3 regions of the Caballeronia sp. LZ062 genome follow, and region 2 is predicted to be linked to each of the others. Evidence: predicted binding sites of a transcription regulator. Region 2 holds the regulator's gene; each other region holds the start of a gene.
The links. Region 2 encodes FliA, which starts transcription of late flagellar genes. Its sites were predicted from a motif close to CTAAAGTTTNNNNNNNNNNNGCCGNTA; they were not measured.
Positions count from the first base shown of each region.

Region 1 (3,272 bases), 2.1 Mb from region 2:
GCTCGTCGATGCCGTCATGACGCTGCTCGCAAGGCATGCGCGGGAACGCCCGTCGTGCGCGCCGCCCGCCGCCGATGCCGTCCGCGTCGCCACGATGAAATCCCGCCTCGCCGACGATCTGCTCGAACCCGTCACGCTCGCCGAACTGGCGCGCACGGTCGGCCTCTCGACCTTTCACGCGGCGCGGCTTTTCACGCGGGAAACCGGTCTCGCGCCGCATGCGTGGCGTAATCAGTTGCGGATTGCGCGGGCGCTGCCTGCGTTGCGCGCGGGGGCGTCCGTCGCGCATGTCGCGGCGGCCAGCGGGTTCACCGATCAGAGCCACTTCACGCGGCATTTCAAGCGGGCGTTCGGGGTCGCGCCGGGGCGCTGGCGGTGATCGGCGGGGCGCCACCGCAAGAACGTACAAGCCTTCGCACGCACGCCGTCTTATCCTCCACGCATCAGGAGGACGATCTTGAACGCACCATCCGGCAACGCCTGGCGGGAACTCGCCGCCGGCGCACGCGACACCATTCCGATGATGATCGGCGCCGCGCCCTTCGGCGTGATCTTCGGCACGCTCGTCACGGCCAGTCCGCTCGCGCTCTGGCACGGCCAGCTGATGTCGCTCGTGGTCTTCGCCGGCTCGGCGCAGTTCATTGCGGTCGGCATGATCGCGGGACACGCGAGCTTTGCCGTCATCTGGGCGACGACCTTCGTCGTCAATCTGCGCCATGTGCTCTATTCGGCGACGCTCGCGCCCTACGTCGCGCATCTGCCCGCGCGCTGGCGCTGGGCGCTGGCGGGGCTTCTGACCGACGAAGTGTTCGCCGTCGCCTACACGCACTATCGGGCGCGCGCGCCGGGCGAGACGGGACCGCACTACTTCCTCGGTTCCGGCCTCGCGATGTATGTCAACTGGCAAGCATGGACGCTCATCGGGCTTTTCTTCGGCGCCGCGTTTCCGGGCCTGAAATCGCTCGGCCTCGATTTCGCGATGGTCGCCACATTCATCGCGATCATCGTGCCGCAACTCGTGGCGCTGCGCTTCGTCGCGGCGGCGCTGGCCTCGGGTGTGCTGTCGTTCGCGTGGCAAGGCTGGCCGTATAAGCTCGGGCTGCTCGCGGCGGTGCTCGCGGGCGTCGGCGTCGGCTTGCTGTTGACGGTCATCGAACCCAAACCGCGCATGAAAGACGCGAAGGAGCGCGCGCAATGAACTACGTGGTCCTGATCGTCGGCATGGCGCTCGTCACCTACCTGATTCGGGCGGCCGTGTTCGTGCTCGGCGAACGGCTGTCGTTCGCACCCGTCGTGCGCACGGCGCTCGGCTTCGTGCCGGTGACGGTGCTCACCGCCATCATCGTGCCGATGACCGTTTCGCCGCACGGCAACGGCGCCGAACTGACGTGGCGCAATCCGCAACTCGTCGCGGCGGCGGTCGCCATCGTCGTATGCGCGCTCACGCGCCGCGCGCTGCTGACGATCGCCGTGTCGCTCGGCGTGTTCTTCGTCTGGCAGCTCGTCGTGCTGCGCTAAACGCCAAACCGAGGCGCCTTTCAAGAGCCCTCAAGTTTCCGGCCGGCCCGCCGTTATCTGAAACGAATGGACTCCGCCCGCGCGGCGGGCCGACAGCACTTCCCGCCCTCGGGCCAGCCGAGCGCGGAACCGGAAACCGACATGCGTCAAATCACCCTTTCGTTGCGCGACGAGACCATCGCGTCGCTGAATCGCGACTTCGAGGCGTTCCTGCGTCTGTCGCTCAAGCTCGACCCGCAGTTCATCACGCCGTCGTTCGAGGACTATCTGCGCGCGAAGCTGCTCGACAACGACACGCCCCTCACCGAGCAGGCCGTGCAGCGCATGCTCACGCACGGCCAGTATGCGTGGGCCAAGCGCGCGCTCGACAAGGAGTTCCCGGACGTCGTCGAAATTCTGATCCGGCAGGCGGCCGAGCACGGTTTCGCGTTCGCGATCCGCTCGGACTGGAGCGCCGAAGATCTGGTGAAGGCTTCGCGCGAGTGGGCGACGGCCATCGTCACGGAAGCCAACGGCGATGCATCGCAGGTAGACGTGCTCGCCTCGCAGATCAAGTCCGCGGCGATGGATATCCGCGAAGTCGAACAGAAAATGCAGACGCCCGCCTGGCGTGTTGCCGATTCACTGCGCCAGCGCGTATTCGAAGCAAAGATCGCAGTCGAAACGAACGTCGGCTCGGCTGCGCGCGAAAAGCTCGGCGAACTGCGGGCGCTGCTGCGGCTCGGCATCTTCTACGGATCGATTCAGAAGCAGGAAGCACAGCAACTGCTCGAATATCTGCGCTCGCTGCGGCCGGAGCTTTTCATCGACGAACCGTACGACGGCTTCACGCGCTTTGCGGCGTGGCTGCGCAGCATCTTCGGCAGCGCGCCGCGCACACCGCGCGCTTCGCGCGCCTCGCGCTGAAGCGCCGCCACCCTACTCCCACATTCCCTTCAGACGCGCGGCGATATCGATCTTCGCTTTCGCCGCCGCAGCAAGCCCCGCAGCGGTCGGCGGTGCGGCGACCGGCACCGGCGGCCACGCGCCTGCCTCGAAGTGCTGCATCAGATGCGGCGGAATGAACCGTGTGCGCTGCGCCCACACGTGGCGGTCGCCGAGATTCGTCTGGTTGTGCACATAAAACCGCTGCGGCGTGACGATGTGCAGGTCTTCCTTCGCGCGCGTCATCGCCACATACAGCAGGCGGCGCTCTTCGTCGATTTCCTCGTCGCTGCCCGTGCCCATGTCGGACGGAATGCAGCCGTCCACGCCGTTCAGCACGAACACGTTGCGCCACTCCTGCCCCTTCGCCGAGTGGATGGTCGAAAGAATCAGATAATCCTCGTCGATGAGCGGCACGCCCGATTCGTCGCTCGTCGCGTCGGGCGGGTCCAGCGTGAGTTCGGTCAGGAAACGCTCGCGCGTCGGGTACGTCGACGCGATGCTTTCCATCTGCAACACATCGCCGATGCGGATTGCCGCGTCTTCGTGATTGCGCTCGAGGTGCGGCTCGTACCAGCGGCGGATCATCTCGAATTCGGCGGGCCACGGCGATTCGCGGCCGCACAGCTTGCCCATGAGCGCGACGAAGCGCGGCCAGTCTTCGCTCGCGCGCGCGGGTGCGCCGAACGCCGCGAGCGCATTCGGCGCGCGTTCGGCCTGCGCGACGCTATCGAGCAAACGCCCGGCAATCGCCGGCCCGATGCCCGGCAGCAGTTGCGCGACGCGAAAGCCCGCGACGCGATCGCGCGGATTTTCGGCCCAGCGCAGCA
Region 1 is NZ_JARTWB010000002.1:560,683-563,954, reverse strand. It holds gene P9239_RS08650 (AraC family transcriptional regulator) at 1-379, shown strand, start outside; gene P9239_RS08645 (AzlC family ABC transporter permease) at 521-1,198, shown strand; gene P9239_RS08640 (AzlD domain-containing protein) at 1,195-1,518, shown strand; gene P9239_RS08635 (DUF4088 family protein) at 1,660-2,424, shown strand; gene P9239_RS08630 (ATP-dependent helicase) at 2,437-3,272, opposite strand, start outside.
Region 1: the regulator FliA is predicted to act here: its motif matches at 1,548-1,574, upstream of P9239_RS08635 (DUF4088 family protein).

Region 2 (3,272 bases):
CCCGCACGCACTCTGCCGTTAACCCTACGGCCAACCGCGTCCATCGCGGCCGCGCGAGCACAAAGCAAAAGAAAAAACCAGGGGTTCACATGCAGCACGCCCACCACCCGCCACGCTGGCCTCATGCCTTCGCGTGGGCGGCGCTTCGGCATCCCGAACGCGAACAAGCCACGCTGCGCGTCGTGCTGGGCGCCGTCGTTCTCCTCGCCTACGCTTGCTATGCGTGGCGCTTTCCGTCGCGCGATGCGTCGCTGGTTGCGCAAATCGTCGGGCTCTATGTGTTGTACGGTGCGGTCACGCTGCTCATCGTCAGCCGCATGGCGTCGCCATCGACGAAGCGGCTCATGATCACGACGATCGCCGATCAGGCGCTCGTCGGCGCGGCGCTCGCCGCTGGCGGCGACAGCGCGCTGCCGCTCCTGTGGGTGGTGTTCTGGTTTTTGATCGGCTCCGGCTGCCGCTACGGCAAGCGCACGCTCGCCGTCTCGAGCGCGACGGCCATCTCCGTGATCGCCGCACTCGCGCTGTGGCAACCGTGGTGGAACGCGAACCTGTCCGCTGCGCTCGGGCTCGCGCTGAGCGTGCTGGCGGCATCGGTGTACCTGACCGTGCTCGTCGATCGTCTCGGCAATGCCAATCGCCATCTCGCGCGCCAGGCATCGACCGATCCGCTCACCGGCCTCGCCAACCGCTACGCGCTCGAACACATCGTCAATCGCACGATGGAGGCCGCAGCGCAGGACACCGCGCTGCTTCTGATCGACCTCGACGGCTTCAAGGAAGTCAACGATACCTACGGCCACGCCATTGGCGACTTGCTGTTGCAGCAGTTCGCCGACGTGCTCGCCCGCCGCATGCCCAATAGCGACACCGTGGCGCGCCTCGGCGGCGACGAGTTCGTGGTGCTCGCGCATCATGCGCAGAACCGCTCCGCCGTGCTCGCCATCACCGAAGGCATTCACGCCGCGCTCGCGTCCATCACGTCGGTGGAAGGGCGGGCCGTCTCGGTCTCCGCGAGCATCGGCGCGTGCATGCTGTCGAGCACCGCCGACGCGCGTCACGCCGACATCCACGCCGTGCTGCGCGCCGCCGACCGCGCCATGTATCGCGCGAAAAGCCTCGGCATCGGCAAAACAGTGTTTGCCGAAGCGCGAGACTTCGAGGCCGGCTAGCGCGTCACGCCGACATCCACGCCGTGCTGCGCGCCGCCGACCGCGCCATGTATCGCGCGAAAAGCCTCGGCATCGGCAAAACGGTGTTCGCCGAAGCGCGAGACTTCGAGGCCGGCTAACGCGTCCCGCCGACATCCACGCCGTGCTGCGCGCCGCCGACCGCGCCATGTATCGCGCGAAAAGCCTCGGCATCGGCAAAACGGTGTTCGCCGAAGCGCGAGACTTCGAGGCCGGCTAGCGCGTCACGCCTCGACGCTCGTCCACGACTGCTCGCGCAGCTTGGCGCGCAGACGCGCGACCGCCTGGCTATGCAGCTGACACACGCGCGATTCGCTCACTTCCATCACCGCGCCGATTTCGCGCAGGTTCAGGCCGCGTTCGTAGTAGAGGCTCATCAGGAGCTTCTCGCGTTCCGGCAGCTTGTCGATGGCTTCGATCAACGCGCCGCGCAGGCTGTCGTCGAGCAGCGCGGACAGCGGGTCCGAACGGTCGACGCAATAGCGGTCGAGGAACGGCTCGTCGTCGGCGGAGCGGTCGAAGTCTTCGTAATAGATCAGCTGGCTGCCGTGCAGGTCTTGCAGCATCGACTGATACTCGTCGAGCGGCAGCTTCATGTGCTCGGCAATCTCGGTCTCGCTCGCGGCGCGGCCGAGGTTCTGCTCGACCTTGTGCACCGCCGATTCCACTTCGCGCGACGTCTTGCGCATGCTGCGCGGCAGCCAGTCGTTGGCGCGCAGTTCGTCGAGCATCGCGCCGCGAATGCGCTGGCTCGCGTAGGTTTCGAATTGCGCACCCTGATCTTCCTTGTAGCGGCTCGCCGCATCCAGAAGGCCGATCATGCCGGCCTGAATCAGGTCGTCGAGGTCGACGCTCGCCGGCATCTTGGCGACGAGCTGAAGTCCCAGCCGTCGAACGAGCGGCGCATATTTCGTCAGAACGTCCGACTGTGAGAGTTTGCCTTGGGCGTTGTACATCTGAGTCACCTTAATCTTGATCACATCGACGCCGTACTGGTCAATGCATGACTGGAAAACATCGACGCCATGCGCCCCGTGTCCCGTCCGCCCTTGTCAGCCTCGCCAACCGAAAACCGCGCGTCATTCCGGACCTGCGTCTCGCGCTCAGACGGCGCGGGACGCATCGGCCAATGCAGAAGCTCCGCCGCAATCTGCCGGTAGTCGCGCGCCGCGGCTGTCGCCGGGAACGCTTCCACCGCACAGCGCGAGAGCTCCTTCGCCCGAGTGACGCGCGCATCCTCGGACACATACCCTGCCTGCACGAGCGACACGGCCAGATACCGGCTCGCGACGCCCGACAGGTTGTCGAACGCGACCGCCGCGTCAGCCGGGTTCTGCACGTGATTGACGAGCACGCGGAACTGGCCGATCGCATGGGCGTAGTGCAGACGCTTGATGCACGCATACGCCTCGGTGATCGCGGACGCGGCCACCCGCGTCACGATGAGAAAGTCATGCGCCTGCGCCGCGAGCGACGAGAGCGCGCCGTATCGATCGAGTTGCGCGTCGATCAGCACGATGTCCGCCGGTCCGTCGAGCAGCGCTCGGCACTGCGCAACGTCGTGGCTGATGCGTTCGTCGCGCGGCGCGGCGATCAGCGAGAAGCCGAACGGCGTGCGCGTCACGGCGTCTTGCAGCGCCTCGCGGCCCGACATGACCGCGGCGAGCGCGCCCGCGCCGGACATCCCAGTCATGCGCGTCACCGATCCCGCGTTCTGGCGCTCGTCGATCACGAGCACGTCCTTGCCATGCACGGACAGCGCCGCGCCCAGATTCACGACCGCCGACGTACAGCCGATGCCCGCCGGTCCACCCGCCACCGCCACCACGCGCGAACCGCCACGCGTGAGCAGCCTTCTCAGGCCTTCAGCCTGGTCGAGCACGAACTTATCCAAAGCGGACCTCATGCAGTTCGGTGGTGGCGCGCGCGGACAGAGCGGACAGCAGTGCCGGCACTTCGTCGTCCTGCGGCACGAACGGCGAGCCCTCGCGCGGAATGCAGAACGCGCTTTTGATCAGAAAACGCTTTGTCGCGACGTACAGGTTCTCCGGCACCTTCTGCCCGGTCGACACGTAATGCACC
Region 2 is NZ_JARTWB010000002.1:2,680,692-2,683,963, reverse strand. It holds gene P9239_RS18565 (GGDEF domain-containing protein) at 90-1,172, shown strand; gene P9239_RS18560 (RNA polymerase sigma factor FliA) at 1,415-2,146, opposite strand; gene P9239_RS18555 (MinD/ParA family protein) at 2,167-3,084, opposite strand; gene flhF (flagellar biosynthesis protein FlhF) at 3,077-3,272, opposite strand, start outside.

Region 3 (3,272 bases), 290 kb from region 2:
ATGAACATGCTCGTGATGCTCGACGATTTCACGATCGAGAACGGCGCCACTCAAGTGCTGAGCGGCTCGCACATGCAGAACGAACAACCCGACGAGGCGACCTTTTCCGCCCGCGCGGAATACGTGACAGGCCGCGCCGGCTCCGTCGTGCTCTTCAACTCCTACTTGTGGCATCGCGGCACGCTCAACACGACGGCGCGTAATCGCGTCGCACTGACGCTCAGCTACGGACCCGCGTTCGTAAAACCGCAGATGGACTACGCGCGACTCGTCGGCGAAGAGCGCGGTGCGCAGCTCGCGCCGCTGACGCGTCAGGTGCTCGGCTTCAATTCCCGGGTACCGGTGAGCTTGTCGGAATGGTATCGACCCCGTACTGAAAGACTCTATCTGCCCGACCAAGGCTAACCCGGCCAAGACCCAACCAGACATACAAGGCAAGCGATGCGTGACTACAATGCCGAGGCCCAGTCGCGGCCCGACAAGCGATACGACTACAACTTCGACGAGATCGTGCGCGACTACATGATGAAGCGGTTCGCGCCGCATTTCGAACCCGGTCCCGCGCTGGAACTCGGTTGCCATGAAGGCCGCTCGACGACCCTGCTCGCGCAACACTTCCCGGACCTCACGGTCATCGAAGCGTCCTCCGATGCCATCGCCATCGCGCAGCGCAATTCACCGGATCACGTGCGCTTCGTCAACGCGACGTTCGAAGTGGCCGAGCTGGACCGCAAGTATCGCTCGATCTTCCTGATCAACACGCTGGAACATCTGGAAGAAACGGGACCCGTGCTGCGCAACATTCACGACTGGCTCGCGCCCGACGGACGCTTCTACGTCCTCGTCCCAAACGCCGACGCGCCCTCGCGGCAGATTGCCGTGCGCATGGGACTCATCGCATCGAACAACGCGGTCACGCCCGGCGAATGGGCGCACGGGCATCGCCGGACGTATTCGTTCGATACGCTCGAAGCCGACGTGCGCGCCGCCGGTTTCAAGGTCGAACAGCGCGGCGGCCTCATGTTCAAGGCGCTCGCGAATTTCCAGTTCGATCGCGCGCTCGAAGCGGGCATCATCGACAGTAAATATCTCGACGGCATTTACGACCTCGGCATGATCTATCCGCAAATGTGCGCGAGCATTTACCTCATCTGCGGCAAATGAAAGTCGCGATCATGCAGCCTTACTTTCTGCCCTATATCGGCTACTTTCAGCTGATCGGGGCAGTCGACGTGTTCGTCGTCTACGACAACATCAAATACACGAAGAAAGGCTGGTTCAACCGGAATCGCTTCCTGCAAAACGGCGGCGATGCGTATTTCAGCATTCCGCTCGTCGCCGATTCCGATTCGCTCGATGTCGTCGCGCGCTCGATCGCCCCTTCTTTCGACCGGCAAAAGCTGCTCAATCAGATACAGGGCGCATATCGGCGCGCGCCGCATTTCGCGCAAGGGTTCGAATTGTTGCGCGAATGCGTCGAGCAGGAAGAGCGCAATCTTTTCCATTTCCTGCATCACTCGATTCGCGCGACGAACAAAAGGCTTTCGCTCGACACGCGGATCGTCGTTTCGTCGACATTGCCGATCGACCATTCGCTTCGCGCGCAGGACAAGGTGCTGGCGATATGCGGCGCACTCGGCGCGACGACGTACATCAACGCAATCGGCGGCACCGCGCTTTATTCGGCGCCGGATTTCGCCGAACGCGGAATCGAGCTGCGTTTTTTACAGCCGCGCGCGCTCGAATACCGGCAGTTCGGCGAGCCGTTCGTGCCCTGGCTTTCCATTCTCGACCTTTTGATGTTCAACCCGGCTGACGAAGTTGAGGCCATGTTGGGCGAATTCGATCTCGTTTGAGCGACGCGACACGGGCGCCAACCCGGCGCGCGACCGCGCAGCAGGGCGGCGCAAACCGCGCAAAGCATCGTCCAAAAAATTTCTGAATTGCCTCAACGTCGAGCCTAAAGTTTTCTTCGAACGCCGCCGAAAACCTAAACAAGCGGCCAAGCAACTAGCCGCCCCGACCAAAAACGGCGTTGTTTGAGATACAGCGCCAGACCCTTGGAGATTGAAAATGATCGGTATCAACAGCAACATCAACTCGCTGGTTGCCCAGCAAAACCTGAACGGCACGCAAAGCGCACTGTCGTCGGCCATCACGCGTCTTTCGTCGGGCAAGCGCATCAACAGCGCAGCAGACGACGCAGCCGGCCAGGCAATCGCTTCGCGCATGACCTCGCAGATCAACGGCCTGAACCAAGGCGTGTCGAATGCGAACGACGGCGTGTCGATGACGCAAACGGCATCGAGCGGTCTTAGCCAGATCACCGACAACCTCCAGCGTATTCGCCAGCTGGCTGTTCAGTCGGCAACCGGCTCGCTGTCGCCGAGCGACCAGACCGCGCTGCAAAAGGAAGTCGCCCAGCGTATCGCTGAAGTGAACCGCATTGCATCGCAGACGACTTACAACGGCACGAACGTGCTGGACGGTTCGGCAGGCGTGGTGAGCTTCCAGGTTGGCGCGAACGTCGGCCAGACGATCTCGGTCGACCTGAGCCAGAACGTGTCGTCGGCCAAGATCGGCGGCGGTTTCGCGCAGTCGGGCACGGCCATCGGTTCGATCACGGGCCTGAGCCTCGACGCATCGGGCGCAGCAACGACCGGCACGGCAGCAATCACGACGATCAACGTTCTCGCGGACGGCAAGGGCGGCTTCACGTACACGGACCAGAACAACCAGGCGATCACGTCCGGCGTGGCAACCGCCTCCGAACTCTCCGTGACGGCTGCTTCGGGCACGACCCCGGGTTCGATCGCGTTCAAGACGCCGACGGCTGCAACCAGCGCGCAGACCACGCAACTTGCGTCGCTCAACTCGAACAACAACCCGCCGCTCGTTTCCGCCATCGACATCAGCACGACCAACGGCGCGAACGGTGCAATCGAAGCGATCGACAACGCGCTGAACTCGGTCAACGCCATTCAGGCAAACCTGGGCGCCGCGCAAAACCGCTTCACGTCGATTGCCGCCACGCAGACGCAACAAGCGACGAACCTGTCGTCGGCACAATCGCAGGTCACCGACGCGAACTTCGCGCAGGAAACCGCGAACCTGTCGAAGGCTCAAGTGCTGCAACAAGCTGGTATCTCGGTGCTGGCTCAAGCCAACTCGATGCCGCAGCAGGTTCTGAAGCTCCTCGGCTAAGCATTTCGCCGACGCTGTAAGGCGCGCATTCGCTGTCCAATGCGCGCCGCTGTAGAAATAGCCGCAAC
Region 3 is NZ_JARTWB010000002.1:2,395,138-2,398,409, forward strand. It holds gene P9239_RS17245 (phytanoyl-CoA dioxygenase family protein) at 1-405, shown strand, start outside; gene P9239_RS17250 (class I SAM-dependent methyltransferase) at 442-1,164, shown strand; gene P9239_RS17255 (WbqC family protein) at 1,161-1,856, shown strand; gene P9239_RS17260 (flagellin) at 2,074-3,204, shown strand.
Region 3: the regulator FliA is predicted to act here: its motif matches at 1,962-1,988, upstream of P9239_RS17260 (flagellin).